Regions from separate parts of the Arthrobacter zhangbolii genome, predicted to be linked through region 2. Evidence: riboswitches for the same ligand, from Rfam matches in the RefSeq annotation. Region 2 holds a riboswitch; each other region holds the start of a gene.
The links. A riboswitch is a leader RNA that binds a small molecule or an ion and turns the genes downstream of it on or off. The one in region 2 is predicted to bind S-adenosylmethionine.

Region 1 (7,585 bases), 1.4 Mb from region 2:
GTCAGGATGGCGTCCACGCTCCGGTCCTCCCGGATGCGCCCGCCCTGCATCACCACAATGCGGGAGGCACGGTCCGTGGCCACGGCCAGGTCATGGGTGACAAACAGGACCGCGGTGCCGTGCCGGGCGGCGAGCCGCTCGAAGACCTCCAGCACACGGCTCTGCACCGTGACGTCCAGGGCGGAAGTGGGCTCGTCGGCAATCAGCAGATCAGGTTTCAGCGCAAATGCCATGGCGATCAGCACCCGCTGTTTCAATCCGCCGGAGAGCTCGTGCGGGTACTGCCGGAGGCGCTCGCGGGGACGGTCAATCCCCACCTGCTCCAGCAGTTCGGCCACCCGGTCCTCCAGCTCCCGGCGGCCGGGCGGGCCGCCGAGCCTGCGGCCGCCCTCCGGGTGTAGCCGGAAAACCTCCACCACCTGCGAACCGATGGTCTGCACCGGGTCCAGCGAGGCGCCGGGGTCCTGGGGCACCAGGGCAATCCGCCTGCCGCGCAGCGCCCGGAAAGCACGGTCCGGCAGGCCGGTGAGCTCCCGGCCGTCGAAGGTGATGGAACCGGCGGAGACCTGTCCGGCGGCGGGCAGCAGCCCGATCAGGGCCTTGGCCAGGGTGGACTTGCCGGAGCCGGATTCGCCCACCAGCGCCACCACTTCGCCGCGCCGGATGCTCAGGTCCACGTCCGCTACCGCCGGGGCAGTGACGGAATCCCGGCCATAGGCCACGGTGAGGCCGCGGACGTTGAGCAGGGGGGCGCCGTCGTCGTTCCTGGTGTTGTTAAGGTCTGGGGAGGAAGTCATGGTTCTGCACCGCTTTCGCTAGTACCGGAGGAGGGTGAGCAGCCGCCGGCCGAGGGCGGCCAGCAGGAGAACGGTGAGCACAATGACCAGGCCGGGCAGCGACGTCATCCACCAGGCGGTGCCCAGATACTGGCGGCCTTCGGCGATCATCAGCCCCCATTCCGGTGCCGGGGGCGGGGCGCCGAAGCCCAGGAAGCCCAGCGAGGAGATCACCAGGATGGCCGCCCCGAGATCCACCGCCACCAGCGCCAGCACCGGACCGGCGGCGTTGGGCAGTAGGTGCCGGCGCAGCACGCTCCAGTAGGTGCCGCCGTTCAGGAAAGCCGCTTCCACAAATTCCAGGTTCCGTACCCGCAGCACCTCGGCACGCACCACGCGGGCGAAGGAGGCAATGGAGGCAATGCCGACGCCGATGCCCAGGGACACCGGGCCGGGTGAGGACGCGGTGACAATGATCAGGGCGATCAGGAAACCCGGCACGGCCAGCAGGACGTCCACCAGGCGCATGGCCACGGCGTCGGCCGCGCGTCCGGCCGTTGCTGCGAACAGGCCCACTGCGGTGCCGGCCAGCAGGCCGATGGACACTGCCAGCCCCGCGGTCAGGAAGGTCTGGGCGGTGCCATGCACCACCCGGGCGAAGACGTCGCGGCCAAGGTGGTCCGTGCCGAACCAGTGTCCGGCGCCGGGCGGCAGGAACTTTTCCTGCGGTACACCGCTGATCGGATCCTGGCCGGTGAACAGCCCCGGGGCCACGGCCCACGCGGCGATCAGCAGCAGCGGAAGGACAGCGAGCAGCAGTGCGGGCCGGACGCCCGGTTTGCCCGGAAGGCGGGACGGCGCGGGCGCGGCGGTCGATGCGGCTGCGGCGGGCGCGTGGACGGGAGGAAGAAGTGTGGTCATCGGTTCGCCTTATCGGTTTCAGGCAGCGAGGGCACGGGCAGAGCCCTGCTGTGCGTCGGTGAGGATGCGCGGATCCAGCAGCGGGTGGATCAGGTCCACCGCCAGGTTGACTGCCACAAAAACCGCGGCGGTCAGCAGGACGAGCCCCTGGACCAGCGGCACGTCCTGGGCGGTTACGGCCTGCAGCACCACGGACCCCAGCCCGGTGCGGGAGAACACGGTTTCGGTGATCACGGACCCGGCGAAGAGGGTGCCCACCGTGATGCCCAGGATGGCCAGCGCGGGACCGGCGGCGTTTTTGAGCACGTGCCGGAAAAAGATCCGGGCCGGGGAAGCGCCCTTGGCCCGCAGCACGTCGATGAACGGCAGCCGGTAGACCTGGTCCGCGCTTTTCAGCAGCACCTGTGCCAGCGGCGCGGAGACGTGGACGGCCAGCACAAACACCGGCACGGCCAGGGACAGGAATGAGCCGTCCGGGAAAATGGACAGTACGCCCAGCCGGATGGAGAGCAGTTCCAGCAGGACCAGGCCCAGCCAGAACACCGGCACCGCCGAGAACAGCGGCGGCAGGTTCGCCAGGATCCGGCGCACCCGCCCGGACGGTGCCAGCACCGCGGCGGACACCACTGCCAGGGCAATAACGACGGCGGCCGCCAGGGCCGATCCGGCCAGCGCCAGCGTGGAGCCCAGCGCCCCGCCGATCCGCTGCATCACCGGTTCCCCGGAGGTCAGCGAGTACCCGGCGTCGCCCTGCAGCAGGGCGCCGAGCTGGTGGAGGTACTGCACCGCCAGCGGCTGGTCATACCCGTACTGGGCCTTCATGGTGTCGATGGCGGCCTGGTCCACGGCCGAATCCGCGGTGAGGAAAATGGTGACCGGGTCGCTGGGCAGCAGCTGCACGGCAAGGAAAATCAGGGTGTACGCCAGCCACACCACCAGGATGGCCTGGCCGGTGCGCAGCAACAGATAACGGGTCACGGCTTAGCTCCCCGCCGTCCAGGCGCCCTGGAAGATGGGCGCTGTTCCGGACGTGAAGTCAATGTGCGTGTCCGGGCCTGCGCCGTAGACCTGCACCTCGTCCCACAGCACCAGGGAGTAGGCCTGCTCCAGGACCAGGGCGCGCTGCTCCTCGGCCAGGATCCGGTCCCGGTCCGGTCCGGGGCCGGCTGCGCGCTCGGCGGCGAAGAGCTCATTCAGTGCCGGGTCCGAGGTGTGGGTCATGGTGTTGTTATCCGGTTCAAAAATGGGCCCGAGTCCGCCGTAAATGAACTGCCGGGTGCCGAAGAGTTCGACGGCGGGGTCCGGCATGGCGGTGGCCAGGAACGTGTTGTCCGCCGCCCGGTTCTTCAGCTGCACGCCGATCTGCCGCCACTGCTGTTCGATCAGCTCGAAGGCCGGTTTGATCACCACGGAGTTGTTGGAGCTGGTGACGGTCAGGGCCAGTTTCTCGCCGTCCTTCTCGCGGATGCCGTCAGCGCCCACCGTCCACCCGGCGTCGTCCAGCAGGTCCTTGGCCTGCTCCGGGTCATAGGCCAGCTCGGCGCTGAGGTCCACGAATCCCGGTGCCCCGTGGTTCAGCACGGAGGCGGCGATGGTGTAACTGTCCGAAAGCACGGTGTCCTTGATGGACTGCCGGTCGATGCCCAGCTGCAGTGCGCGGCGGACCTGCGGATCTGCGAGCCGTCCGCTGCCGGTCCGGACAGCGGCCATGTTTGACGTCAGGTCGGTTCCCGCCGGCGCCAGGACCTGGCTCCCGCTGGCGGCCAGTGCGGCTTCGTCTGCCGGCTGCAGTCCGCGGACCAGGTCCACCTGACCGGATTGCACGGCACCGGCCCGGTGCGCCACCTCGGGCAGGTACTTGATGACCACCCGGTCCAGATATGCGGCGCCCTGGTTGTCCGAGGTCTCGGGTGCCCACGCGTAGTCCCCGCGCTTGGCCAGCACCACCTCCTCGTCGGGTTTCTCGGATTCGAAGACAAACGGGCCGGAACCGGAAATGCGGGACAGGGCGGACTGCCCAGCGGCGTCAAGGCCCAGGGTGGCCGGGGAGACCAAGCCGGCGGTGACGGAGGAGGTGGCCCGCAGGAAGTTGGAATTCGGAGCGGCCAGGGTGACCTTTACCTGGTCCGGGGCCGTCACTTCACTGGAGGTATAGCCGGCGAAGTCGACGTTCGGCTGGATCTGGGCAGCGGGAATACCGAATCCGAAACTGTCCAGATTCGCTTTGACCGCGGCGGCATCCAGCGGCGTGCCGTCGCTGAAGGTGACACCGGGGCGGACGGTGAAGATGAACTCGGTGTGCTCGGCGTTGGCTGAGAATTCGGAGGCGAGCCACGGCACCAGATCACCTGACTCCGGATCGAAATAGGTCAGCCGGTCCAGCACGCTGTTCAGCACGTTGGCTTTTTCGTAAAACCGGGCGGACTGGGTTTGCCAGTTGTTGATCGGCGTGACCTCGGCGTAGATCAGGGTGCCGCCCTCCACCGGGGTTCCGGCGGCCACCCGGGTTCCGGGGCCCTGGTCCGACGCCGCCTGCTGGCAGCCGGTCAGGGCCAGGGCTGCCGCCGCGAAAGCGGCGGCGATCTTCAGGGCGGTGCGCCGCCGCAGCAGCGCCCCGGTAACGGGGGTGGCCCCTGGTCCGGGGTGAGGGTCTGTCTGGTTCAGGTAAAGCATGGGGCGGTCCTCTCAGTCATCACCGAGGCACACCGCATCCAGGCACGTTGGAGGCCATCACCGCATGGCAAAGCAGCGGTCATGGACCAACGGTGAATGAGGTTTCTCCATCGGTCCTGGCATTAGCACCGTCCCCCGAAGGGTGGTTGCTGCGACGTCAACGAGCCAGGTCTCTCAGCCGCTCTGGATGGTAAGTCGTCCAAAACAGGTTGTGCGGACAGGACCCATACAAACCCGCCCGGACCCGGTCCGCAAGGCCGGTGACGAAATATTTCCCTTGATGACAAAGACAGTTTTTGATGGGCCCTTACCGCGCGCGCGAAGGACCTGGCGGAGGATTGTTTTGTTCCTTTTTGCCGGGCCCGGCCGGGCTTGACAATGCGGTGCCGGCTGGGAGTACGGTTCTGCACATCCCGTTTCCGCCGGACCCCGGATATCTCAGCTGCCTCGCTGGAACTAGGGGTTTATGAATAGCGGGAAATATATCCCCGGCGGCTGTTTGTAAACCATTGTGACCGCCTGCTGAAGTTATTCTCTCCGACCGTTTCGTCCCTGCCGACAGCAAGGCGAAAGCCGGTACCGGCCGGTTACCGTTCACCGGCTTCAGGGGTGGGGAATCCGCCGCCGTCATGCGGACCCGCCGGGCCGGACACGAAGGCTGCGCAAAAATCAACCACATTTTTAAAACCCTTTTATAAACGTCAGGATTGGTGCTAAATGGGTATATCCACCGCCCCGGAAATATGCTGGAAGATTCCAGGCCATCGCGTGTATTCCGTCCATGAAACGGCAGCCTTGGTACAGCTGGAATGGCCCGCTGAATTGGATGAAAAGGACCTGCTGGAAGGAGGGCACGTTGCTGTTTCCGCTGCCGCCGCAACGGGGGTGCATACCAGCTATTTTGCGGTGCTGTCCGTAGACCGCGGGAGCCGCACCATGACCCTCTACGTGAAGCGGAGCGCACGCGGGTTGGTCAGTGCAGCGCTGCTGGACCCGGCAGGCGGTGCGGTGCTGTCCATCTCCCGGCCGGGCCCGGGCATCCTGCTGCCCGGCTCCGTCCACCGCCCCCTGTTCGTTGCCGCCGGTTCCGGTCTGGCCTCCGGTCTGGGCCTATTGGGGAGGCTGCTGCGGGACCCGGCACGGCAGTATGAACGCGCCGCCCTGTTTTTTGTAGGCCGCAGCGATGAATGCGACACGGTCCGCGACGTTCTTGCAGCCGGCGGGCTGGCAACCTCCGTTGAGTTGCGGCTGTGGGATACCGGCAGCCAGGGCCGGCGCGTCACCGCTCAGGATCTGCTGGGCGTCCTGGCTACCCAGCACCCGGACTGGATTTACGTCTGCGGACCCGCGTCCTTTGCCGGGATGGTCCGGGAAGCTGCTGCCGCAACCGCCGGACCGGCTGCGGCGGTGGTGGCCGAGTGCTACGACCCGCCTCTGGAACCGGCCCGGCCGGAGTGAGGCAGGAACCGGAGAATCCAGCCGGCGCGCACGGCGTCCGGTGATCCGCCGCACCCCGAATCGGGCAGGCTTCGCCGGGGGCGGTACATGTACTGTTTATCCTGCGGCTCAGAAGCGGAAGTGCTTGCCGGGGGATGGGGGATCCTGAAATGGACTTTGATGCTGGCACGGCTGACCAGCTCATAGCGGCCTGCGACGAGGCCGCCGCTGCGTTGGGTGAGCAGCGCGGTCCGCGGGCCTCGGCTACGGGAGAAGCGCTGGAAGAATTCCGCGGCCCGTTCGCGGACTCGTACCGCCGGAATGCCGCAGCGCAGCTGGCAGCACGGAACATCCTGATCGGTGCGCTGGAGGATGTTGCCCGTCAGGTTCGGTTCGCGAAGACCCAGGCCGAACAGGCCCGTCAGGACCTCAAGGAAAAGCAGGCGAGGACCCTGTTCAAGCTGCTTGAGGAGGGCATGGTAGCCGCTGGCGCCGATTACCTCCGGGACCGGCTTCCGGGGTTTTCAGCCCCGGGGGAGTTGTTCGAGTCCGAGGTGCCCCGCCCCGAGGTGGCCTTCCCATCGATGGTCTTCCAGCTCCACAATTGGGCAGTCAGCGGGACGCCGGGCACGAGTTCCGCAGTGCCGGATGCCCTGAAGAAGGCAGCATCGCTGATCTTTGACCAGGAGGATGCGGCTGAACCGGTCTGCCAGGATGTTGTCCGGGCTTTGGACAGCTTCCGGAACTCGTGTTCCTGGGTGGTGATCGACGTCGGCACCTTCGGGCCGGCGGTCTCCCAATATAACCAGGATGACCGTGACGACGCAGGAAAGCTGTGGCAGATCGGGCAGGCCTTCAGCACCGCAGGGCAGGACGGTGACCTGGCCGGTTCGGTGGAGCTGTCCTCCACGGCGTTGGCCCTGGCCATTTCCCCCGGATCCGTGCGCGGGGAGGCACTTCTGAAGTTCTTTGAAACGGCCTCGCCGGTTGACCTCGAAGTGGCGTCGAAGAATCCGGCGTGGCTCACACACCTGCCGTCGGTGTCAGCAGAACGCATCGCCGAGTGGTGGGCCGAGTTGCAGGCCTCGGGCAACGCGGCCAACGGCTTCACGGCTCAGCAGCTGGTGCTGCTGGAATCGGCGCCGAAGGTCTTCGGGTCCCTCGACGGGGTGCCGGCACTGGCCCGCGTGCACGCCAACAGCATCGCCGCGGTCAAGGACATTGAAATTGCCGAGGCGCAGCTGGCCCGGCTGCGGGAGATCGGCGGCGACTCCGAGGCACGCGAGGCGATGCTGATGAAGGAAATCGAGTACCTGAAAAGGGTCGAAGCCGGCCAGGTGCAGCTGTATCTGTACAACCGCGGCGAATCGCGGATCATTGAAATGCTCGGGACCCCGGGCCCGGACACGCAGCGCACGATCACGTATGTTCCCGGCACGTTCACGAGCATGAAGAGTTTCTATACCGGAGGAGTCCAGGACTTCGCGAACTACATGGTGGGTATGGCCCCGAATACGGTGGCATTTGTGTATAAGGACGGGCTTTTCCCCGGGGAGAATCAGGAGGAAGGCGGGGAGGACCTCCGGCGACTCCTGGAAGCCAATGATCCGCAGATGGGTTACGACGCCGGCAGACAGCTGGCCGGCTTTCAGCACGGAATGCTCACCGACCCGGCCTTGCAGGGCACCGAGCAGGTTGGCATCGGTCACAGCTGGGGCTACGTCAACCTCACAAGTTCGGAAATCCACGGGGCGGAATATGACAAGTCCCTGTCCCTG
Region 2 (7,585 bases):
CACCATGACAATTTCGCCGTCCACCACGCAGCGCTCCGGGAGGTTGGCTTTAAGGGCTTCCACGAGTTCGGGGAAATAGCGCGTCATGGGCTTTTCGTTCCGGGACCCGATTTCGACGTCGTCCCCGTCCCGGAAAATGATGGAACGGAACCCGTCCCACTTGGGCTCGTAAAGATAGTCCCCCTCAGGGAGGGAACTGACCGCTTTGGCCAGCATGGGCGCAATGGGAGGCATCACCGGAAGTTGCATGAGCCCATTCTTATCCGAGCGGAGCCCGTTCCCCCAGCCCTGCGAGGAAGGCGGTAAGTAAATCCCTGCCCTGTTCCCAGTAGCCGACGCCGCTTTTCTCATTGATGTGGGCCAGTTCCCCCGCGCAGATCACGGGAACCCTCCATGCTCCGGCCATCGCCTCTGCTGCCGGCAACGCACAGTACGGGTCACTTTCGCTGGCCACGAGCAGAGCCGGAACGGGCAGCTCCTGCAGCCGCGGATTACGGAAGGTTCCGGCCGGTGCCGGGAAGGATGCGGCGGCGGGATCAGGCGGGCTGACGAGGAAGACGCCGCGGGCGCCACCGGGATTTCGCAGCAGCCATTCTGCGGCAGCCAGGCAGCCCAGGCTGTGCGCCACGAGCACGGTGTCTCCGTGCCGCTCTCCGGCGGCCCGGTCCAGCGCCGCCATCCAGTCCTCCAGCTCGGGTTCATCCCACGACGACGGCGCGAAACGGGTGACGTTGGGCAGCTCGGCTTCCCAGCGGCTCTGCCACTGGTCGGGTGGTGAGCCGTTGTAACCCGGGACCATGGTGATGTGCACTGTGCCTGTTTCCTTACGGTGGTTTCGCGGCGCCCGGCCGCGGGTCTGGACGGCCGGGAATACCGCAGAGTGCTCCGGCGCTGTGGCTGATATGAAACGAATAGGGTTCCTGTCCTTCGGACACTACCGGAACGCACTGGGGTCCCGGACGCCCAGTGCCCGGGACGCAGTATTGCAGCAGATCGAGCTGGCGGTAGCCGCGGAGGAAATCGGCGTCGACGGCGCGTACATGCGGGTGCACCACTTCGCCCCGCAGTTCTCCGCCCCGTTCCCCACGCTCGCCGCCATGGCCGCCCGGACCAGCAAAATCGAACTGGGCACCGGCGTGATCGATATGCGCTACATGAATCCGCTTTCGATGGCGGAAGATGCCGCAGTGGCGGACCTGATCAGCGGCGGACGGCTGCAGTTGGGCATCAGCCGGGGATCCCCCGAGCCTGCCCTGCGGGGCTATGAGTCCTTCGGTTACGTGCCAGGGCCGGACTCCACCGACGCGGACATGGCTCGCCAGCACACCGAGGTGTTCCGTGCCGCCATTGCCGGTGCCGGGGTGGCCCAGTCCGATCCGGCGATGACCGGGACCACCGCCCCCATGGCCATCGATCCCCTCTCCCCCGGTCTGCCTGAGCGCATCTGGTGGGGTTCGGGTACCCGCGCCACGGCGAAGTGGACCGGTGAGCAGGGCATGAACCTGATGAGCTCCACCCTGCTGACCGAAGACACCGGAGTTCCGTTCGACCAGCTGCAGGCCGAGCAGATCGAGGTCTACCGCAAGGCCTGGGCCGACGCCGGCCACCAGGGCACGCCGCGGGTCTCCGTGAGCCGCAGCGTCATCCCTCTGGTGACCGGGGAGGACCGGCATTACTTCGGTCTCCGCGCGCAGGCCGAGGGACGTGACCAGGTGGGCCACCTCGACGGGGGCCTCGCCCGGTTCGGCAAGAGCTACATCGGCGAACCCGACGTGATCGCTGCCGAACTGGCCGCTGACGCTGCCGTGCAGGCCGCAGACACCGTGCTCATCACCGTGCCCAACCAGCTCGGCGTGGACTACAACGCGCACCTGCTCGAAAGCATCGTCAAGCTCGTGGCTCCGGACGCCGGCTGGCGGTAACGGGGCGGTGTGAGGAATCGCTCCCTGCTCAGTAGGATCAAACGTATGGAGAGCGATCGCCACCCCGCAGATGAGGGGTGGGTGTTTGCCCCTGCACCGCCGGACACGAGTACCTATACGGGCCTTGGGACAATCACCGTCGACGGCGAGACGTTTGCAGTGCGCAGGCGTGACGAGGATGGAACGATTCTCTATGACTGGGTCTCGGGACCCAACAATGGTTATGGATTCAACGCCCTCGGCAGGCGTGAACCGCCCACGCATCAACAGCACGTGGCCGCTATTCGTGATTTCCTCTCGTCCATTGACCCCGCGACGGGGTATTTCCACGACCCGTAGGCTCAAGACTGCCAGCTGAATTGGTGATTGAGGCTAGTGCCTGACAGGCAAGTCAGGGTGCCATCGCCCAGACGAGATGCCGTGTGCCGGACGGGCCGGGTAAGGCGGCTTTATTAACTCTCGCGAGCGCTGCGAGCGGGAGTTTTCGTTGCCGCCGTCCCGGTCCGCCCGGCGTACCGCCGCCCGACGCCGCACGACCACACCAGACCCTGATATTGCGTCTCTGTCGAAATGTCGGTGCCCTCGGTTACAGTAGTTTCTAGCTTCACGAGATGTGGCCTTCGCCCGGTTCGCCGGGCATAAAAGCTCCGACTGGCCCCACACCAACCCCACTGTTCGGCGGGTGGTTCGGATGACGAAGCGGCCTGCTCCAACCGGTGCAGGCAAGGACAACCTGAAAAGGAACCCACTGTGAGCATGTCCAGTGTCAGCAACTCCGCTTCCAACAACTCCGGCTTCAACAACTCTTCCATCAGCAGCAGCTGCTCCGGTTTTGCGCCCGGCCACAACGTCCATTGGATCCACCGCCGCCGGCTCGAGGCGTGGGATCAGTGGTCCGACGTCGAGGTCGCAGCCGACCCGGAGCTGGATCTCATCCACCTCGTCATCGACGGAACGCAGCAGCTGATGTGGTTCCACAACGTGGGCGCCGTGGCCGCCGCCCTGGACGCCGCCGTCGACACACCACAGTGGTGCCAGCGATACTCCACACTGATGGTGCCCGGCGGTTTCGGCTCGGATGCCCGGAGCTCTTTTTTCTACTTGGCCCGGCCGGAGCGGGTGCTGCCCTGCATCGGCTCTCCGGTCCGGGCTCCCGAAACCGAGCGGATTGACGGCCAGGCCTGATTCCCGGCCGGTGAATATGCGGACTGCATCTGTCCGCATACCAATGACGGCCGTGCTGTTCGGGTTCTAGCCTCAATGCCATGACGAATATACAGATCTGCGTTGACTGCACCGATGCCCACCAACAGGCGGATTGGTGGGCCGAAACCCTGGGCTGGACGCTGGAGCCCGTGGACCAGGACTTCATTTCTTCCATGCTGGACCAGGGCTTGGCGAAACCGGAGGACGTTATCGAGCACAACGGTGTCCGGGTCTGGCGGGACGGCGCCGCCATCTGTCCTGCCGACGAGGTGGGCCGGAAGGACCGGTTGCGCATCCTGTTTCAGCCGGTTCCCGAGCCCAAAACCGTCAAGGACCGCATTCACCTGGATGTCCGGCTCCAGGGCCAGGATAAGGACGCGGCCCGGGCCGCCTTGGAGGAACGGGGTGCGTCCTTCCTGACCGAAGCAAGCCAGGGGCCGCACTCTTGGTACGTCATGGCGGATCCCGAGGGCAACGAGTTCTGCATCAGCTGACGGGGTTGCCGGGGACCGGCGGCGCAGGCCGCAGGCCCCCGGCCGCGTCAGTTAACCGTTCCGGTGTCTCCGCGCAACTCTCCGCGCAGCTGGGCAATCCGCAGCCGGAGGAAAATGATCACGAGTACCAGGGCCCAGACCACAAGGACGGCCACCGCGACCACCAACAGGAAATACAAAATTACGAACACTGCGCCGATTCCTGAGCCTACTGACACGCCGATCCCCCGATTCTGTGTGCCGGCCCCGGGACGGGTCCGGTCCTGCCACCGATGCTAGGGCATGGCTTCCTGCCGGGGCCGCATTCCCGCGGCGAGATTACTGCTGCAGCAGTTCCGGCGGAATGGCGTAGATCAGCACCACGCTGAGCAGGTTCTTCGCAGCATGCACGCCGTAGGACAGCATGAAGTTGTTTCCTGCCCATACGTACAGCCCGACCAGGACGGCACCGGTGGCCAGATAAGGCATCAGGACCGGCAGTGACAGGGATTCCTTACCCACAATGTGGATGGAGGCGAAGAGCAGGACCGACAGGATGCTGCACGCCCAGATGTTCCAGTAGCGGCTGAGTTTGCCGATGAGCAGGTGCCGGAAAATGTACTCCTCCACGAAGGGCGCCAGGATGACCACCAGCGGCACCACCAGCCAGGGAGACATTTCGGTGACCAGCCCCTGCACAGCCTCCTGGTTCACGGCGGTTTCGGCCTGGCCGGCGATGATCACGCCCACCATGGAAGCGATGATTGTGAGGATTACGCCAATCGGGATCAGGGCAGCAGTCAGCACCGGCCGGGTGGCAAGGACCCGGGTCTCGCGGGCAACATACCGCCGGGCGGCAATAAGGGCCAGAATTCCAGCGACCGCATAGAAGCCCAGATTGATGACGTAGGCCGCCACCACCGGGTCCGGAATCAGCACCGAGAGCCCGGGAATGTTGATGGGCACAAAACTCAGCAACAGCAGGAACAGGACGTAAAAGCCCGCCGCGACGCCGTCGCTGCGGGTGAACCGGTAGGAAAGCCACGGGATTTGTGCCGCTGCCCGCCCCGACGGGCCGGTCCGGTATTCGTTAGCTGTCATCACCTCAGGATAAGAGGCCGTGCCGCCCCGTGCAGCCCGTTCTTGGTTCAGCGCGTACGGCGGCCGCCAAAACGCGCCCGCTGCCTAGTTCAGTTCCGCAATCACAGGCGGCATGGCCTCCAGCAACTCGCGTGCCAGGAAGCTGAGGGGTCCGCGGGACGCCGAGAGCCGGTCCCCCGCCACGGCGTGCAGGTAGGTGCCCCAGCATGCCGCCTGTTCCGGCGTCGCCCCGCGGGCCAGGAAACCGCCTACCGCACCGGCCAGGACATCCCCGGAGCCGGAGGTCCCCAAACCGGGATTGCCGGCGGGTACTTCCCAGCTGGAACCCTCCGGTGCCGTGATGAGGTTCTGGGCCGTCACCACTGCCGAGTACTTCCGCGCCACCTCCAGCGAGGCGTCAGCCATGTCCAAAGACTCTTCGTCAGTGTCCTCCTCCCCCAGCAGGTGCAGGATCTCGGTCCGGTTCGGCGTCAGAACCAGCCGGCCAGCCAGCACCTTGGCCACCTCCGGCTGTCCGGGCAGGACCCCGAGCGCGTAGGCATCAAGCACCACCTGGGTCTTTTCTCCCAACAGGGGAACCACGGACACCAGCAGCGCCGCTGTCTGTTCAGCGTCCGCCAGGCCCGGCCCAATCACCACGGCGGCGGCCGAGTCCAGATCTGCTGCAAGGACCGCACCGGCAGCACCGCCGTCGATGTAGCCGCCGGACTCAGCGAGTCCCGCGACGCCGGCTTCAGGAACGGCGACGGCGACACTCACGGCAACGGACTCGGCCAGTCCCATGGTCAGCCGGCCGGCCCCGACGCGCAGCGCGGCAAGGCCCGTCAGCATTGCGGCACCCGGAGTGCGGCGTTCCCCGCCGATCACCAGCACCGTTCCGCGTTCCTTTTTGCCGGCGGTGTCGGTGGAGAGCTGCCAGCCGCGGAGCAGGTCCGGGGTAACCAGGTCAGCGCGGGTGGATGTCATGTTCATCTCCTGCGTGTTCGGTGACGGGCGCTCCGCTGTCCTGCAGGTGCAGCACGCTGTTGAAGGTGTGGACCTCCCACGGTCCGGTGCCCGACGGGCGCACCAGGCGGGTGACGGAGCCGTTGCGCACGCTGTTGGCCGCGGCCGTATCCAGCAGCTCCTGCTCGGAGAACCGTTCGCAGATGTAGCGGATCAGCATGATCACCGCGTCGTGGCAGACCACGGCCACCCGCTTGCCGTCCTCTTCCTCGTCCAGGTCCCGGAAGACCGAACGCAGCCGCAGGGCAACGTCTGCCCAGGACTCCCCGCCCGGCGGCCGGTAAACGAACTTGCCCAGCCAGGCCCGGCGTTCGGCTTCCTCCGGATAGCGGGCCGCGACTCCGGCGGAGGTGAACAGGTCAAGAACGCCCAGTTCCCGGTCACGAAGGCGTTCATCGATGCGCATCTGCCCGGCGATGCCGGGCAGTCCGGCCAGTTCCGCGGTCTGCCGGGCGCGAAGGTAGGGCGAGCACCACACGGCGTCGGGACGTTCGTCGGCAGGCAACCCGGCGAACCAGCGGCCCACTGCTTCTGCCTGGGATTCCCCGTCCGGGCTGAGCGGGACGTCGGGGTCCCGCCATTCGATCTCGATGCGCTGGGCACCTTCTCGGCTCGCGCGGGTGGCAGCCACGTTGCCTGCGCTTTCACCGTGCCGGATCAGGATCAGTTCGGTTGCACCCATGCCGGTGACCTTACTCCCGCCTGCACCGGCACGGGAGCGAAACGCGGTCCGCAGCAGGATCTCAGGTACGCGTCCGCTCATCCACCCGGCCGCCGTTGCGCACGGTGAAGGTCAGCAGGAACGCCACGGCGGCGAAGGCTGCCAGCAGAATCAGCCCCACAAAATAGCTCCGGTCCGCCGGGTCGTAGGTGGCTCCCATGACCAGGGGCGGAAAATATCCGCCCAGGCCGCCGGCCGCGGCAATAATTCCGCCGATGGTCCCGACGTCCTGGGCCGGTGCTGCACGGCCAACCCAGGCGAATACCCCGCCGGTCCCCAGCCCCAGGAACAGTGCCATCAGGATGAATGCGGTGCCGTAGACCCGTTCCTCCTCGGGCCGCAGCGCCACGATCACGGCCAGCACCACCGTTCCGGCCAGGGAAGTCAGGGTGACCAGTTTCGGGCCCACCTTGTCCGCGATAGTGCCGCCGATGGGCCGGGCAATGACGGCTGCCACTGCAAAACCCGCGGTACGGGTTCCGGCCGCCGTCGCGTCGTAGTCGTACACGTTGCCCAGGTACGTGGGCAGGTAGTTGGAGAACGCCACGAACGCGCCGAACACCACCCCGTACAAAAAGCACAGCTGCCAGGTCACGCGCAGGGTGAAGGCATGGGTGATCTTGGGCAGCACCGGTTCGGTGGGCCGGGACCAGGCCGGCGATTCGCGCAGCACCAGCCAGCTCAGCACGGCCATGGCGGCCACGACGGCGGCAATGGTGATGTGGGCGCCCATGTAGCCGACGGCGGTGACCAGGCGCGGAGTGAAAAAGGCGGAGACGGCGGTGCCGACCATGCCGGCTCCGAAGACGCCGGTGGCGAAGCCCTTGCGGCTGCGGTCATACCAGGCCGAGCAGAACGGGATGCCGATGGCGAACACTGTTCCCGCGATGCCCAGGAAGAAGGCGATAACCACAAGGAAGGGAAAGTTGCCCATCCCGCCCACGATGCCGGTGAGCAGAACCAGCGGAGCCGTGACGCCCAGGATGACCGTGAACATGATCCGGCCGCCGTACCGGTCCGTAAGGGCGCCTACCGGAATGCGGGCCACCGAGCCCACGAGGATGGGCATGGCCACCAGAATCGAGGTCTGCCCGGCGCCCAGGTCCATGTCCGCCGCATACCGGCTGGACAGCGGGCCGATCACCGTCCAGGCCCAA
Region 3 (7,585 bases), 1.7 Mb from region 2:
GGCGAAGAAGGCTGCCTGCAGCGGGCCGGCGATCTCCCGCACGTTGGTGAGGAAACCGTCGTGCCCTATCGGGGCGCGGATCAAATGCACCTGTGTGCCGCGCGGCAGCGCCGCAGCGAGGTCGGCCGATTGCTGTGGAAAGTAGAGGCGGTCTGATTCCACGGCAGCCACAAAGAATTCCGCCGTCGTCCGCGCCAGGGCCTGGCGCAGCGAGCCGCGCCCGCGGGCGACGTCGTGCCCCATCAGCGCTTCGGTCAGGACCAGGTAGGTATTGGCGTCGAAACGGCCGGCCAGCTTGCCGGCCTGGTGGTCGAGGTAGCTTTCGACGGCGTATCGGCCCCGTTCAGCGGGCAAAACGGCGCCGAAGGGGTTCTCGTCCTCCTGCGGGCTGCGCCCGAACCGGTATTCGAGCTCCGGTTCGGACCGGTAGGTAATGTGGGCGATCCGCCGGGCCAGGCCGAGGCCTGCCAGGGGCGGGTTCCCGTTGTAGTAATCGCCGCCGCTGAAGTCCGGGTCCAGCCGGATGGCGGCAATCTGCGCCTGCGCAAAGGCGATCTGTTCGGCGGTGCTGGCCGGGGTTGCCGCGATCACGGCACAGCGCTGCACCCGGTCCGGTTCCGTGGCCGCCCATTCCAGCGCCCGCGCCCCGCCCAGGGAGCCGCCCAGCACGGCATGCCAACGGGCTATGCCAAGGCGGTCCGCCAGCCGTGCCTCGGCCCGCACGGCGTCACGGATGGTAACCAGCGGGAACCGTGAGCCCCACGGCAGGCCCTGCGGGTCCAGCGAGGACGGGCCGGTGGAGCCGTAGCAGCCGCCGATCATATTCGCCGCGACCACGTAGAACCGATTGGTGTCCACGGGCCGGCCCGGCCCCACCAGCTCATCCCACCAGCCGGGCTCATCCGTGTGCCCGCGGGCCACATGGGTGCTTCCGGTGAGGGCGTGGGCCACAAACACGGCGTTGCTCGCGTCCGCGTTCAGCTGGCCCCACGTCTCATACCCGAGGACGACGTCGGGCAGGTATCCGCCGGTTTCCAGTTCAAGTCCGCCGATCGAGGCGAACCGCAGCACCCCGTCCACGGCGGTGGCGGGGTACTGCGGTGCAGAATGCCGAATAGTCACGGTGCCCCGTTACGCGCCCTTGGCGGCCCGGAAGCCGGCCTCGAGATCCGCGAGGATGTCGTCAATGTGCTCGATGCCCACGGAGAGCCGCACGAGCCCGGGGCTGACTCCGGCGGCGAGCTGCGCCTCGGCTCCCAGCTGGCTGTGCGTGGTGGAGGCCGGATGGATGACCAGCGAGCGCACGTCACCCACGTTGGCCACATGGGAGTGCAGTTCCAAACCATCCACGAACCGCTTGCCTGCTTCCACTCCCCCGGCAATCTCGAAGGACACAATGGCCCCCGTTCCGCGCGGGCCGTACTTGCGTCCGCGTTCGAACCACGGGCTCGACTCCAGGCCCGCGTACGCAACGGACAGGACGTCGTCGTGCGCCTCCAGCCAGTTGGCAACCTCGACGGCGTTGGCCACGTGCCGCTCCACCCGCAGGCTGAGGGTTTCCAGGCCCTGGGCAATAAGGAACGCGTTGAACGGTGAGACCGCCGAGCCGAGATCGCGCAGCAGCTGCACACGTGCCTTGAGGATGAAGGCCAGGTTGGCGCCAAGCGGGCTCCCGACCCCCAGGTCCCGGGCGTAGACCAGCCCGTTGTAGCTCTCATCCGGTGTGTTGAAGCCGGGGAACTTCTCCGGGTCCGCCGCGAAGTCGAAGTTCCCCGAATCCACGATGACGCCGGCAATGGAGGTGCCGTGCCCGCCGAGGTACTTGGTGGCCGAGTGCACCACAATGTCCGCACCCCATTCAATGGGGCGGATGAGGTACGGCGTGGCGAGCGTGTTGTCCACGATCAGCGGCACCCCGGCCTGGTGTGCCACGGCGCTGATGCCTTCAAGGTCCAGTACGTCCTGGCGCGGGTTGGACACCACCTCGCCGAAGAACGCCTTGGTGTTGGGCTGCACCGCGGTGCGCCACTGCTCCAGGTCATCCGGGTCCTGCACAAAGGTGGTCTCGATGCCGAACTTCTTCAGCGTGTGCTTTAACAGGTTGTACGTGCCGCCGTACAGGCTGGGGCTGGCCACAATGTGGTCACCGGCCTGGGCCACGTTCAGCAGGGCGAAGGTTTCCGCGGCCTGTCCCGAGGCCAGCAGCAGTGCGCCGACCCCGCCTTCCAGGGACGCGATCCGGTTCTCCACCGCTTCCTGGGTGGGGTTTCCGATCCGGGTGTAGATGGGTTCAAGATCGGCCAGGGCAAACCGGTTTGCGGCTGCCTCGGCGCTGGGAAAGACGAAGGACGATGTCTGGTAGATGGGCAGGGCGCGGGCGCCGGTGACGGCGTCGGGCTCCTGTCCTACGTGGATCTGACGGGTTTCAAAAGACCAATCTGCACTCATGATGCTCCCTCATTCCAGGGGCCGCACACTACCTTCGCGGGAACATCCGGGTACGCCGGATGTCCGGTGGGGTTTGTGGGACCCGCGCTTGCCGGACGCCCTTTTGGCGTGCGGCCAGGTCTTCACCCGGGGCACCCCACCGCGGTTGGAGGGTTGCCGGCCAGCAAGCCGGGGCTATCTGCTGGCACTCATGACCTGCACCCATAAAAACTGATCCGCTGAGGATGCGCAACCTTCGTGACTTTTCGTGAAAAAATAACCGGCCCCGTGTATAGATTTCGTGTCCTGAGGCAACTGGATTTCTTCTTAGGCTTCCCTTAGTCGAGACGGGCATCACAACGTGCCACAATGAGCCGCATGCGCTTGGACCATGTTTCTTATGCCTGTGAATCCGACGGTCTTTTGGCCACCACCGAGAGGATTGCTGCTGCTCTCGGAGCCGACTTCGTAAAGGGTGGCGTCCACCCCCGATTCGGTACCCGCAATATGATCCTGCCCCTGGCCAACAACCAATATGTGGAAGTTGTCGAGGTGCTCAACCACCCTGCCTCGGACAAGGCGCCCTTCGGGCAGGCCGTCCGCCAGCGCTCCGAATGCGGAGGCGGCTGGATGGGGTGGTGCGTTGCAGTCGATGACCTCTCGCCCTTCGAAGAACGCCTGGGCCGCCCGTCAGTGCCGGGCAACCGCAAATTCCCTGATGGCCAGGAACTCACCTGGCGCCAGATCGGCATCAACGGCCTGATCGCGGATCCCCAGGTGCCCTACCTGCTGCGCTGGGATGACGGCACCGAGGCACTGCACCCCTCCAATGCCCTGCCCGGGATGCCCGGTTCGGTGAAACTGAATTCGCTGACCATCGCCGGGTCGGCTGCCCGGGTCACTGACTGGCTGGGCCACCCGGTGGAGGCACCGCTGGAGGGCGTCGACGTCACCTGGATCGCTCCGGCCGGCACGCCCGGCATCATGTCGGTCACCTTCGACACCGCCAACGGCCGGGTGGAGATCTAGCTCCGGGGTTTTGCTGCCGGTTTGGGGTTTTCCTGCCGGTCTGAGAATTCCCTCCGCTGCAAAGTGGCAGGAATTTCCCAAACCGGTAGATTCTCTCTCCGAGCCGCAGGTTTTCCACATTTGAGCCTGGTTCGCTCGCATCTACGCCACCGCCCTTCCACCCTGAAGGCGTGAATCCCGAGCTCATCTTCGCGGCTGACGCCGATTCCTTCGGCTCAGGCCGCCGTTCCCTTGCCCTGCAGTGCCGGGCGGGGCAACTGGTGAGGCTTCGTGCCGGGATCTATATCGACGTCGAGGTATGGCGACAGCTCCGTGCCTGGGAAAAAGAGCGGGTACGTATCCAGGCAGCATCACAACAGGTGCCCGGGCAACGCGTCCTCGTCCAGCAGTCCGCCGCCGTCATTTGGGGGCTACCGGTGATCGATTCACCACCTGAGGTGCTACTGCTGGCTTCCCCGTCCTCCCACGGCCGGCGCCGGGGCGGTCTCCACTGGACGGAACGCAAGCTGCTGGAGCCGCTCGATGTTGTGGAGGGAATGTCGCTGACCTCCCGTGCACAGACCGCCCTGGACATGGCCGTGTATCTGGCTTTCGAGCACTCGGTTCCGGCTATGGACAGTGTCCTGCGCCCGCACCTGGTGCACGGCCGCCCAGCCACGAACAAAGACGAGCTGGAAAAACTGGCTCGGAACCTGCCCGACATGGCCAAACAGACGAGGGCCCGGCGCGTAATCGACTTTGCCGACCCCCGGTCCGAGTCCCCCGGGGAATCGTATTCACGTGCAGTTCTGCACCGCCATGGTTTTCCGGTTCCGGAGCTTCAGTATGAATTTCTTACTTCAATGGGTCGCTTCCGAACAGATTTTTATTGGAAGGACCAGCGGGTGGTCGGAGAATTCGACGGTGCAGTGAAGTACGGTGCCAACGGATCCGTACTCCCTCCGTCGTGGGACACGCTGATGCAGGAAAAGCGCCGGGAAGACGCCATCCGTGCAACCGGGGTCGCTTTTGTCCGCTGGTCCTGGCGCGATATCCGCATGCCGGCGCAGCACCCGGAGAGCCTGGTCCACCGGCTGATCCAAGCTGGCCTGTCTCCAACCCGCCGCCAGCGCTGAATTCTCTGCCGGTTGGGAATTCCCTGCCGTTTTGGGAATTCCCTCCGCCGCAAACTGGCAGGGATTTCCCAAACCGGTCGATTGTCACGGACCGCAGCAGAAAACCCGCCGGTCACTGCCCCGCAGCACGGATCAGCCGGGCATTAACCTCCCGCAGCGTCCCGGCGTCGATCTTCAGCACCGCCCGGTCATAGGTGAGCAGCCCATTGACCTCGTCCTCGACGTCGGTGAGCTGGGTATAGACCGTGGCCGCGAGGCCGCGCGCCACCGCCGGTTCGATCTGCCGGGTATGCAGCCGGCGGTAAGCACGCTGCAATGCCTGCCTGGTCCGGAAGCTCCGATAGCCGAACTCCTTGGTATTGAACGTGTGTCCGGGGATGCGCAGGCTGTAGCCGCCGTATTCGGAGAGGACGACGGCGCGGCTGCCTCGCAGCCAGGCTTTCCGCAACCGGAACGGCAGGAAATAGACGTGCAGGCTTTTCATGTCGCCGCCACCCTGGTCATGCCAGCCGCTGGCATGGTCGATGCTGCGGGTGGGATCCAGCCGGCGCAGCTGCGCGGTGACCGCGTTGGCGTCGAACTGGCCCCAGGCTTCGTTGAAGGGCACCCAGACGGCCAGGCTGACAGTGTTGCGGAGCAGCTCCACCGTGCCGTGCATCTCCGCCAGGAACTCGGCCCGTCCGGCTTCCTCATCACGGCCGAAGGCAAGATACGCGTTATCCCGCCGGTGCGTCCCTGCCACGGCAGGAGCGGTGACCACCGAATGCCGGTACGTGGTCCCGCCGTTGACCAGATCCTGCCAGACCAGCATTCCCAGCCGGTCGCAGTGGTAGTACCAGCGCAACGGTTCAATCTTGATGTGTTTGCGCAGCATGGTGAAGCCCAGGTCTCGTGCCCGTTCAATATCGGAAGCCAGCGCGGCGTCCGACGGCGCGGTGTACAGCCCGTCCGGCCAGTAACCCTGGTCCAGCAGCCCGGCATGGAAGTAGGGGTGGCCGTTGAGCAGCAACCGCAGCCGCCCTGCGGCGTCAGGACCCATGCCGAAGGTCCGCAGCCCGGTGTAGCTCTGTACCCGGTCCACTTCGCGCCCGCCGTCGAGCAGCCGCACCTGAACGTCATAAAGAAACGGGTCCTCCGGGGTCCACAGGTGCGGGTGGGGAATGGCAAGGCGCAGTGGAACACCGGGGACGACGACGGCGCGCGCCACAGTCTGTCCAGCCGCGGAGACGGTGATCTCGGCGCTCAGGTCTGCTCCGCCTGCCGGGGTTCCGGCTTCGGAGGGCACGGCCACTCCGGCACTGCTCAGGTCCGCTCCCCCGGCCGGGGTTCCGGCTTCGGAGGGACCGGCCACTCCGGAACCGGTGTCCTCGGATTCACCTCCGTTTGCGGCGCCGGAGCCCGTCCCCGCCGCATCGGCCTCGATACTGCCATGCCCGGTGCTGGCGGTGCCCGCCGTACCGGCATCGCTGACCTGCACGGTAACCGTCACCGAGTCCAGATCCGGCACCAGGGCCAATCCCCCAATGGATTTTCCGGGCACCGATTCGAGCCACACGGTCTGCCAGATGCCGGACTGCGCCGTGTACCAGATGCCGCCCCGGTCCAGCTTCTGCTTGCCGCGGCTGTGGTAGCCGGTGTCGCTGATGTCCCGCACCCGGACCACGAGCTCCTGCTCTGCGCCGGATTGCCCGGCCAGCGCCTTGGTGACGTCCAGGCTGAACGGCAGGTAGCCGCCGTCGTGCCCGCCTACTGGAACACCGTTGACCGTGACGGTGCAGCTTTGGTCCACGGCGCCGAAGTGCAGCAGCACCCGCTCCCCCGCCAAGCCTGTGTCCCCGGCGAAGTCCGCGGGCAGGATGAACGTGCGCCGGTACCAGAGCGCCTCCGAAGGCTGCAGCTGCCGGCCGACGCCGGACAGCGGTGCCTCCGGGGAGAACGGCACCAAAATCTGCCCGTCCCACGCCTCCGGCGACTCTTCGCGTCCGCCTGCAGTGATGGCGTATTCCCAGTACCCGTTCAGGTTCAGGTAGCTGTCGCGCACGAGCTGGGGCCGGGGGTATTCCTGCAGCACGGCGGCCGGATCCAGGTCCGTTCCCCACTCGGTCATCAGTGTCACTGGGCTGTGTTCTCCTTCTTTTCGGCAGTTTTTTGCCCGGCCCCGGTTGCCGGCCCGGATGCCGTACCGGCGGCAGGCGGGTGCTGGGTGTCGTGCAGAGTGTTCAGCCGGTGCAGCAAATACACCGGCACTATGGTCAGCAGGGCCACTGCGGCGGCGGCCAGGAAAATCCACGGGGTGGGCACCTGGCGGAGCACTCCGAGGTCCAGATAGGTTTCATTGGCCCCGATGATCACCGCCGAGCCGATGAACGGCCCCACCACCATGGGGATCATTACGGCGAAGATCATCCGCAGGCCCTGCACGTTACCGGCCCGTCCGGGCGGAGTGAAATCCCGGACCGAGGCCATCACTGCGGCGGTGGCCAGCAGGAACCCGGCCATCATCACCGTCCCGGCGAGCATGACCGGTCCCTGGCCGCGGGCGAAGAACATACCGGCCGCACCAACCACCATGACTCCGGCGGCGGGCAGGATGGCACGGATTTTCCCGATCCGGTCGATCAGCCGCCCGCCGGCCACGCTGGCAACGGAAGCCGCCACCAGGACCACGGCCAGGGGCAGGGCGTAATTCTCAATCCGCAGGAAACGCTGCAGGTAGATGATCAGGTACGGCAGGAAGATCTGCGCTGCGATGCCCAGCACGGCGGCGGCCGCCAGAACCAGGTACAGCCCGGGCGAGTCCCGGACCGCTGAGGGACGCAGGCCGTGCACCAGGGACCGCAGGTAGTTCTCCGCCCCCGGGGCAGCGTCCGGGTGCTCACGGACCAGAAACCAGGACAACACCCCCACAGCTGCCGTTGTCAGCCCGATGACGGCGAAGAACTCCTGCCACATGCCCGCGCGCGTCATCCCGTCGAGGGCGCCGAAGACCACCAGCATGGACAGCAGCGGCATGA
Region 4 (7,585 bases), 620 kb from region 2:
ATCACCGATATCCTCACGCAGCACCTCCAACCCAAGCCGCTCGGCCACCAGCGGGGCGCAGATGGCCGCGTCAAAAGCCGGCTCCTGCCGGGCCAGCTCCACCGCTGCAGCCGCCGTGGAGGAAGCAGGAAGATATTCCGCAGAGGGAATATTCGCTGCCGCCCATTCCCTGCACTGTGCCCAGGCATGGGTATGCGTGGACACGGTGCGGATATCCGCCAGGCCGATACCGGGACGCACGGCCAGCACAAAGGTGATCGGCACGAGGATCTCATGCAGGATCCGCAGCGAGGTTCCGGCGGACAGGGCGTCGAGGGTGGCGCTGACGCCGCCTTCCACGGAATTCTCGATGGGCACCACGGCCGCATTGGCCTGGCCGGAGCGCACCATTTCCAGCGCGGAGTTCACGCTGGGTGCGGGGATCCGCACCGCATCCGATGCACCGGGAATCCGCAGCAGCGCCGCTTCGGTGAACGTCCCCTCCGGTCCCAGGTAGGTGTAGACCACCGTTTCCCCCTGCGGACCCGAATGGTGCGGGGCGGCCGCAGTGTCAGCAGCGTGCGTCATTTAACGGTCGGTTCCTGCCCGTTGTCCGAAACCATGGGCTTGCCGGCTTCGAGCCAGGCCCCCATGCCGCCGTTGACGTTGACGGCCGAGTAGCCGTGCGCGTCCAGCCACGCGGTCGCGCGGGCGCTGCGGCCGCCGGTGCGGCAGATGACGGCCAGGTCCTGGTCCGGATCAAGGTCCTCGAGGCTGTCGGGCAGCCGGTCCAGCGGAATGTGGAGGGCACCGTCAACGTGCCCGGCTTCCCATTCGTAGTCTTCGCGGACGTCAAGGATCTTCGCGCCCTCGGGGATGCTGTCTACGGATACGCTCTGCATTTCGCTCATTGCTGTCCTAACTCTCGATTCTCCCGGACCGGTACCGGCCGTCGCCGCTGTGAAAGCCGGATAAACCACGGCTGCCCGCAGCGGGCGGTTTTCTCCAGCCTATAGTGGGACGCGGTCCGAGAGAACAAAGACCAGATCAGCACGCACCGGAGGTTTGCAATGCCCGCTCCCCACGACCTGACCGCCGTCGACCTGCGGAACGCCCTGGCCTCCGGGGAGCTCGGTGCCGAGGAGGTAACTTCGCACTTCCTGAGGCGCATTGAGGAGCTGAATCCGGCGCTGGGCGCCTTCCTGACCCCAACCCCGGAGCTTGCCCTCACCGAGGCCCGGGCCGCTGACACGTTGCGCGCCCGCGGCGGCACACTGCCGATGCTGCACGGCATGCCGCTGGCGCATAAGGACCTGACCGACGTCGCGGGGGTGCGCACCACCATGGGCAGCGCCGCCCTTACCCCGTGGGTCGCCGAGGCAGACGCGCCGCTGCCCGCGGTCCTGCGTCGTGCAGGCGCCATCAGCCTGGGCAAAACCCAGGTTCCCGAGTTCGGGTTGAGCAGCTACAGCGAGAACCGGGTGGGGCCCCCTGCCCGCAACCCGCGGGACCTCCGGCTCAGCCCCGGCGGCTCATCGGGCGGCAGTGCCGCAGCGGTGGCCGCCGGGCTGATTCCCTTCGCGCCCGGAACCGACGGCGGCGGATCGGTGCGTATTCCGGCAGCCGCCACCGGCCTCGTGGGCCTGAAGCCGAACCGCGGAAGGATCCCGTCGGGTTCGGGCCAGCAGGACCTGGGCCAGTTTGTCGTGGCCGGCCCAATCGCCCGTACGGCTGCGGACGCAGGCCTGCTCCTGGATGCCATGGTCGGCGAACCCAACCACCGCGCCACGAGCGCCGCCCCGTCCGCGAACCCCTTCCTCACCGCAGCCCTGCGTGCCGAGGGCAGCTTCCGGATTGGCGTTAGCACCCGTTCACCGTTCGAATCCCGGCTGGACATCAGCCTGGATGACGAAGCGCTGCAGGCGCTCGACGCCGGTGTGGCGGCACTGACTGCGGCCGGTCACGATCTGGTGGAAACGGACCTGCATTACGACGAGCGGTATCCGGATGCGTTCGAAGTGGTCTGGACGGCGTCACTGGCCACGGCCGGGCTGGCTCCCGGCCGCGAGGCTGAACTGACGGAGCTGGCAGCCACCATGCGCCGACGGGCGCTTTCCCGCAGTGCCGCGGACCTGGTGTCCGCCATCGATGTCCTGCGCACCTTCGAAACCGACACCATCCGCCAGTACAGCGCCTATGACATGATCCTGACCCCTGCCCTGGGCATGACGCCGAGGCCGGTCGGCTGGTACACCGACGCCGGTGCAGACGAGGACTACGCGCGTCAGTGCAGGTACTCGCCCTTCACCTCGATGGTTAATGTCTGCGGGCTTCCCGCCATCTCCATTCCAGTCCTGGACACGCAGGACGGGCTGCCGATGGGCATCCAGCTGATCGGCCGGCCGGGGGCGGAAGCCGATCTGCTGGCCGTCGCCGCCCAGCTCGGGCATTAGGCCCGCAGACGACAGACCGGTCTGAAAGGCATCCGGCGACGCCACCGGCTTCCCGGCACGGCGTGCTGCCGGCTCAGGATGCGGCCAGCTCCGCGAGCAGCCGGTCGGATTCGCGCTGACCGGCGATGTCGTAGGCCCCGCCGGTGGCCAGCACCTCGTCGGCGCCGGTTGCGTCCAGCAGTTCCGCCAGGCGGCGGCGCACCTCGGGCGGGGTGCCGCAGATTGCATCCGCCAGGAAACCGCGGACCAGTTCCTGCCGGCGTTCCGGGCCCGTCACGGTCCCGTCGGTTGCGGCCAGCGCTGGAAACACACCCCGGGTCCGGGAATCCGCCAGGGCATTGGCTTCGGGCAGCAGCAGGCGGGTTGCGGCACTTTCGGTGGCGGCAACGGCAACGTTCACCGCTGCCAGCACGTAGGGCCGCGGGAACCGGCGGGAAGGCCGGAACCCATTCCGGTACCGTTCCAGCGCGGATTCCGGGGAGCTGCGGAAAAGTGCCGGCCCGCCCAAAACCAGCCCGAGCCCGGCCCGTGCCGCTATATCGGCGCCGGTACCGGTGGCCAGCACAAATACGGGCGTCTGGCCATGGTCCTGCGGCCTGGCGGTAATTGCGGCTGTCCCGTCCAGGTAGGCCAGCAATTCGGCCAGATGTTCCTCGAACTGTTCGGCTTCGGCTTTCCCCGCATGCAGCGCCCGGCGAACGGCCGACGTGAAACCGACCGAGCGTCCCACACCCAGGTCAATGCGGCCCGGATAGAGGGCATTGAGGGTTGCGGCCTGTTCCGCCACCACCAGCGGTTGGTGGTTGGGCAGCATCATGCCGCCGGATCCGATGCGGATGCTTCGGGTGCGGGCAGCCAGGGCTGCCATCAGGACGGCAGGCGCCGAGCCGGCAATACCGGCCACGGCATGGTGTTCAGCCACCCAGAAGCGGCGGAACCCCAGTTTTTCGGCCGACTCGGCCCGTTCTGCCACCGCCTGCAGTGCTTCGGCCTCGGTGTCTCCCTCCCGGGAGTTGGCCCGGTCAAGGATGGAGACGGGGATATTCAGGGAAGCCATACCGGTGCCAACCCCGGGCCCGGCCGGGGAATTCCGGCACACTTGTAGGCAAATCAGTGTCCGGACACCAAATCCGGGCGTAACGGGGGGAGGTAAGCACGTAATCTCGCCAAAATCGAGCCGAAAACGGGTGAGCTTACGCACACCTTCACAAAGAACCTCCCCGGCCCCGGGCGGATTCCCCGGGATTGGGGGGCGCTCACCCGCTTCGGGAGTGGGACCATTAACGGGTGAGCCATACCCCCAGTAACCCAGGCGTCCAAGAAGCGCGTAAAACCTTCTTCGGCCATCCCCGGATGTTGGCCAATCTCTTCAGTGTCGAGCTGTGGGAACGATTCTCGTTCTACGGCATGCAGGGCATCCTGCTGTACTACATGTACTACTCGGTCACTGACGGCGGCCTCGGCATCGATATTGCTGTTGCAACCTCTCTGGTCGGCGCCTACGGCGGCGGTGTCTACCTCTCCACCATTCTTGCTGCCTGGCTGGCGGACCGCGTCCTCGGGTCCGAGCGCGTGCTCTTCTACTCTGCCGCCGTCGTTATGCTCGGCCACATTGCCCTGGCCGTCCTGCCGGGCACTCCCGGGCTGGCAGCGGGCCTGATCATGATTGCCCTCGGTTCCGGCGGCGTCAAAGCCAACGCCACCTCCCTGGTGGGCACCCTGTACGCGGAGAAGGATGAACGGCGTGACGCCGGGTTCTCCATCTTCTACATGGGCATCAACCTTGGCGCCCTGGTGGGCCCCCTCCTGACCGGCCTTGCCCAGGTGGAACTCGGCTTCCACTACGGCTTCGGCCTCGCCGCCGTCGGCATGGCCATCGGCCTGGTCCAGTACGGCATGACCCGCAAGTACCTGCCCGAGACCGCCCACGAAGTGGCCAATCCGCTGCCTAAGCAGCAGTACCTCAAGGTAGGGATCTACGCGGCGGCCGCCGTCGTCGCGATTGTCCTGGCCGTAGTGTTCGGCATCCTGAGCGCCGGCAACCTGGCCGTGGTGATGGCCGCAGTGGCCATCCTGGCCGCGGTTGCCTACTTCGTCATCATCCTTGGCAGCAAGAAGGTCAACAAGCTGGAACGGCGCCGGGTGTACTCCTTTATGCCGCTGTTCATTGCCAGCGCCGCCTTCTGGGCCCTGTTCCAGCAGCAGTTCACCGTGGTGGCGCTGTACGCCGACACCTCCCTGAACCGGACCATCTTCGGCTGGACCATGCCGCCGAGCTGGGTGCAGTCGATCAACCCGATCTTCATCATCATCTTCGCGGCCGTTTTCGCTGCGGTCTGGACCAAGCTGGGCGACCGGCAGCCGTCCTCGCCGCTGAAGTTCGCACTGGGGCTTGCCGTCATGGGCCTGGCGTTCCTCGCCTTCATTCCGTTCTCCGGCGGCGGACCCAACAGCACCCCGCTGATGGCACTGGTCGGGATCCTGCTGCTGTTCACCTTCGCGGAACTCTTCATCTCCCCGATCGGCCTGTCCGTGGCCACCAAACTGGCACCGGAGGTCTTCCGGACCCAGATGGTTGCACTGTTCTTCCTCTCGGTTTCCCTGGGCACCACCCTCGCGGGCTGGCTGGCACAGTTCTACAACCCCGAGACCGAGGTCAGCTACTTCCTGTTCAGCGGCGGAACCGCCATTGTCCTGGGCATCGCCCTGGCAGCGGGCACACCGGCCATCAAGAAGCTGATGAGCGGCGTGCGCTAGCAAGCACGGCGGCACCAGCGCCTCCTTATGGACGGCGGCACCGGGATTTCCCGGGGCCGCCGTCCTTTTTGCGTTCCGTCATGTGCTTGGTGCGGGCGGCACGGCATGGTTAGGATGGCACCAGCTTCAGGAGACACGGCCGCCAAGCTCCGACTTGGCCGTGCACCAACCCCATGCTTCACGGGTGGTTCGGATGACGAAGCGGCCCGCTCCGCCTTTTACAGGCATCCGGTGCGGGCAAGAGCACGAAATCCCAGAGGATTCCCATGCGTAAAAGCACTGACCGTATTCTGACCACCCATGCCGGTTCCCTTCCGCGCACGCCCGAGCTGCTGGCTGCCAATGCCGCCCGGGAGGCGAACCCTGCGGATACCGGGGGCTACGCGGAGCTCCTGCAGGCCGCCGTGACGGACCTGGTGCGCCGCCAGCAGCAGGCAGGCATCGACATCCCCAACGACGGCGAGTACGGGCACGCCATGTCATCGGCCGTGGATTACGGCGCCTGGTGGTCCTATTCCTTCGCCAGGCTCAGCGGTCTCAGCGTGGCCGAGACGGGCATCTGGGAGATGGAACCCGTCCGTTCCTCGCCGGGCAACGTTGTCCTGACGAGCTTCGGGGACCGCCGCGACCGGCAGCGCTTCGCTGCGGCCTACACCGACCCGTCCTCGGGGATCACCACCGGGGCGCAGAAGATCTTCCCGAAGGTCACGGGTCCGGTGAAGTACACCGGGCACGACGCCGTGGCGGGGGATATCGCGAACCTGAAGGCCGGCCTGGCCGCGGCAGATCTGACGGAAGGATTCCTGGCCTCGCTTTCCCCCGGTTCCTGTTCCCGGATTGCCAACGAGTACTACGCCACGGAGGAGGAGTTCATCTACGCGTGTGCGGATGCCATGCGGGAAGAGTACAAGGCGATTATCGACGCCGGGCTGATCGTGCAGATTGATGATCCGTCGATTGCGGAGAACTGGGACCAGATCAACCCGGAGCCTTCGGTTCAGGACTACCTGCGCTTCACTCAGATCCGCGTGGAAGCACTGAACTATGCGCTGCGGGGCCTGCCGGAGGATCGGATTCGCTTCCACCTGTGCTGGGGGTCCTGGCACGGGCCGCACACCACCGACATCGAGTTCCGGCATCTGGTGGACACGCTGCTGACGATCAATGCCGGGGGCTACAGCTTCGAGGCGGGCAATGTGCGCCACGAACATGAATGGCGGGTCTGGGAGGACACCAAGCTGCCGGCGGGCAAGGTGATTATCCCGGCCGTCGTCTCCCATGCCACCAACGTGGTGGAACATCCGGAGCTGGTGGCGGACCGGATTGAACGCTTTGCCCGGCTGGTGGGCCGGGAGAACGTCATCGCTTCCACGGACTGCGGTCTGGGCGGTCGGGTGCATCCGCAGATTGCCCAGGCCAAGCTTGAGGCGCTGGGGGAAGGCGCACGGCTGGCCAGCAGCCGCCTCTGGTAGCTAAAGTTGCGATCGTAAGGTTGCTGATAGTCGAAGGCAGAGGAGGGCATCATGGCTGACACCAATGCGAAGGATCCCGGACCCGAACCGACCAATCCAATCGAGAACGCCGCCGACAACCTCATGCAGAACCTGGGCGAAGAGGTGCCGGACGGCAGCGGCAGCCAGGACCGGTCCGATCCGCGCACCGAGGTCCATTCGAACCTGGCCCAGGGCCTGAACGCCGATAACTCGAATTTCACGGCGAAACACAAGGACCGCTAGCCCGGTTCATCCGACTGCGGCACGCGGGAGAGTACTCCGCGTGCCGCAGTCCTTTGCTTAAAGGCCTGTGGAAATGCGCGCTAACTGCCCAGGCCGGCGCTGGTCAGGGCCAGCATCCCGGCGGCTGCGGACAGGAGACCCAGCGCGCAGACGGTGTTAAACACCGTCCAGCCCTCCTGCCGACGGCCCCGGGCAGCCAGGACGGCGGCGGCCGCCCAGGATGCTGCGAAAGCCAGGACCGGCAGGATGCCGCCGGCAAACCCGGCGGTATCCGAGGCCCAGCGTGGCAGGGCAAATGCACTCCGCTGGGTCCAGGAGAACCAGAACACCGGCGTTGCACAGACGTAGGCCGCGTTGAGGAAAACCGCGGCCGCGACGGTGCCGGGGCGCACGGCACGGGCGCGGACGCGTCCGGGGGCTGCACTGCCCTGCATGCTCATGCCTGTCCGCCTTCCCCACCGGTCCCGCCGCTGTGTGGATAAGAGCATACGGCGGCGGCGGGCGATACACGCGTAGCAGCCCGTCTGCCGCCCCCGGTGTTTCTTTGGCATGCTTAGGGGTATGTCTAATCGTGCAGGCAACCGTGCCGAACCTTCCGACCTTGTAGACCTCACCGCGCTGTTGGACGCCTATTACGACGTCGCGCCGGACCCATCGAAC

Region 1: another riboswitch for S-adenosylmethionine. It lies ahead of MUK71_RS03825 (ABC transporter substrate-binding protein); the one in region 2 lies ahead of MUK71_RS13565 (hypothetical protein).
Region 3: another riboswitch for S-adenosylmethionine. It lies ahead of MUK71_RS05570 (bifunctional o-acetylhomoserine/o-acetylserine sulfhydrylase); the one in region 2 lies ahead of MUK71_RS13565 (hypothetical protein).
Region 4: another riboswitch for S-adenosylmethionine. It lies ahead of MUK71_RS00370 (cobalamin-independent methionine synthase II family protein); the one in region 2 lies ahead of MUK71_RS13565 (hypothetical protein).

What each region holds. Positions count from the first base shown of each region.
Region 1 covers NZ_CP094984.1:813,756-821,340, forward strand. Annotated here, with positions in the region: gene MUK71_RS03810 (dipeptide ABC transporter ATP-binding protein) at 1-797, opposite strand, end outside; gene MUK71_RS03815 (ABC transporter permease) at 816-1,697, opposite strand; gene MUK71_RS03820 (ABC transporter permease) at 1,716-2,675, opposite strand; gene MUK71_RS03825 (ABC transporter substrate-binding protein) at 2,679-4,370, opposite strand; SAM riboswitch class I at 4,475-4,564, opposite strand; gene MUK71_RS03830 (ferredoxin reductase domain-containing protein) at 5,139-5,828, shown strand; gene MUK71_RS03835 (hypothetical protein) at 5,978-7,585, shown strand, end outside.
Region 2 covers NZ_CP094984.1:2,912,981-2,920,565, forward strand. Annotated here, with positions in the region: gene MUK71_RS13545 (ATP-dependent DNA ligase) at 1-249, opposite strand, end outside; gene MUK71_RS13550 (RBBP9/YdeN family alpha/beta hydrolase) at 260-811, opposite strand; gene MUK71_RS13555 (LLM class flavin-dependent oxidoreductase) at 903-1,922, shown strand; gene MUK71_RS13560 (hypothetical protein) at 1,968-2,261, shown strand; SAM riboswitch class IV at 2,525-2,657, shown strand; gene MUK71_RS13565 (hypothetical protein) at 2,673-3,107, shown strand; gene MUK71_RS13570 (VOC family protein) at 3,188-3,622, shown strand; gene MUK71_RS13575 (hypothetical protein) at 3,670-3,813, opposite strand; gene MUK71_RS13580 (CPBP family intramembrane glutamic endopeptidase) at 3,941-4,702, opposite strand; gene MUK71_RS13585 (NAD(P)H-hydrate dehydratase) at 4,787-5,668, opposite strand; gene MUK71_RS13590 (histidine phosphatase family protein) at 5,649-6,389, opposite strand; gene MUK71_RS13595 (MFS transporter) at 6,451-7,585, opposite strand, start outside.
Region 3 covers NZ_CP094984.1:1,194,725-1,202,309, reverse strand. Annotated here, with positions in the region: gene metX (homoserine O-acetyltransferase MetX) at 1-1,122, opposite strand, end outside; gene MUK71_RS05570 (bifunctional o-acetylhomoserine/o-acetylserine sulfhydrylase) at 1,132-2,448, opposite strand; SAM riboswitch class IV at 2,528-2,644, opposite strand; gene MUK71_RS05565 (VOC family protein) at 2,806-3,456, shown strand; gene MUK71_RS05560 (hypothetical protein) at 3,627-4,571, shown strand; gene MUK71_RS05555 (glycoside hydrolase family 2 protein) at 4,684-6,678, opposite strand; gene MUK71_RS05550 (MFS transporter) at 6,684-7,585, opposite strand, start outside.
Region 4 covers NZ_CP094984.1:73,185-80,769, reverse strand. Annotated here, with positions in the region: gene pheA (prephenate dehydratase) at 1-567, opposite strand, end outside; gene MUK71_RS00390 (rhodanese-like domain-containing protein) at 564-890, opposite strand; gene MUK71_RS00385 (amidase) at 1,050-2,432, shown strand; gene MUK71_RS00380 (MsnO8 family LLM class oxidoreductase) at 2,506-3,489, opposite strand; gene MUK71_RS00375 (peptide MFS transporter) at 3,786-5,189, shown strand; SAM riboswitch class IV at 5,314-5,439, shown strand; gene MUK71_RS00370 (cobalamin-independent methionine synthase II family protein) at 5,456-6,661, shown strand; gene MUK71_RS00365 (hypothetical protein) at 6,713-6,925, shown strand; gene MUK71_RS00360 (hypothetical protein) at 7,006-7,365, opposite strand; gene pgm (phosphoglucomutase (alpha-D-glucose-1,6-bisphosphate-dependent)) at 7,487-7,585, shown strand, end outside.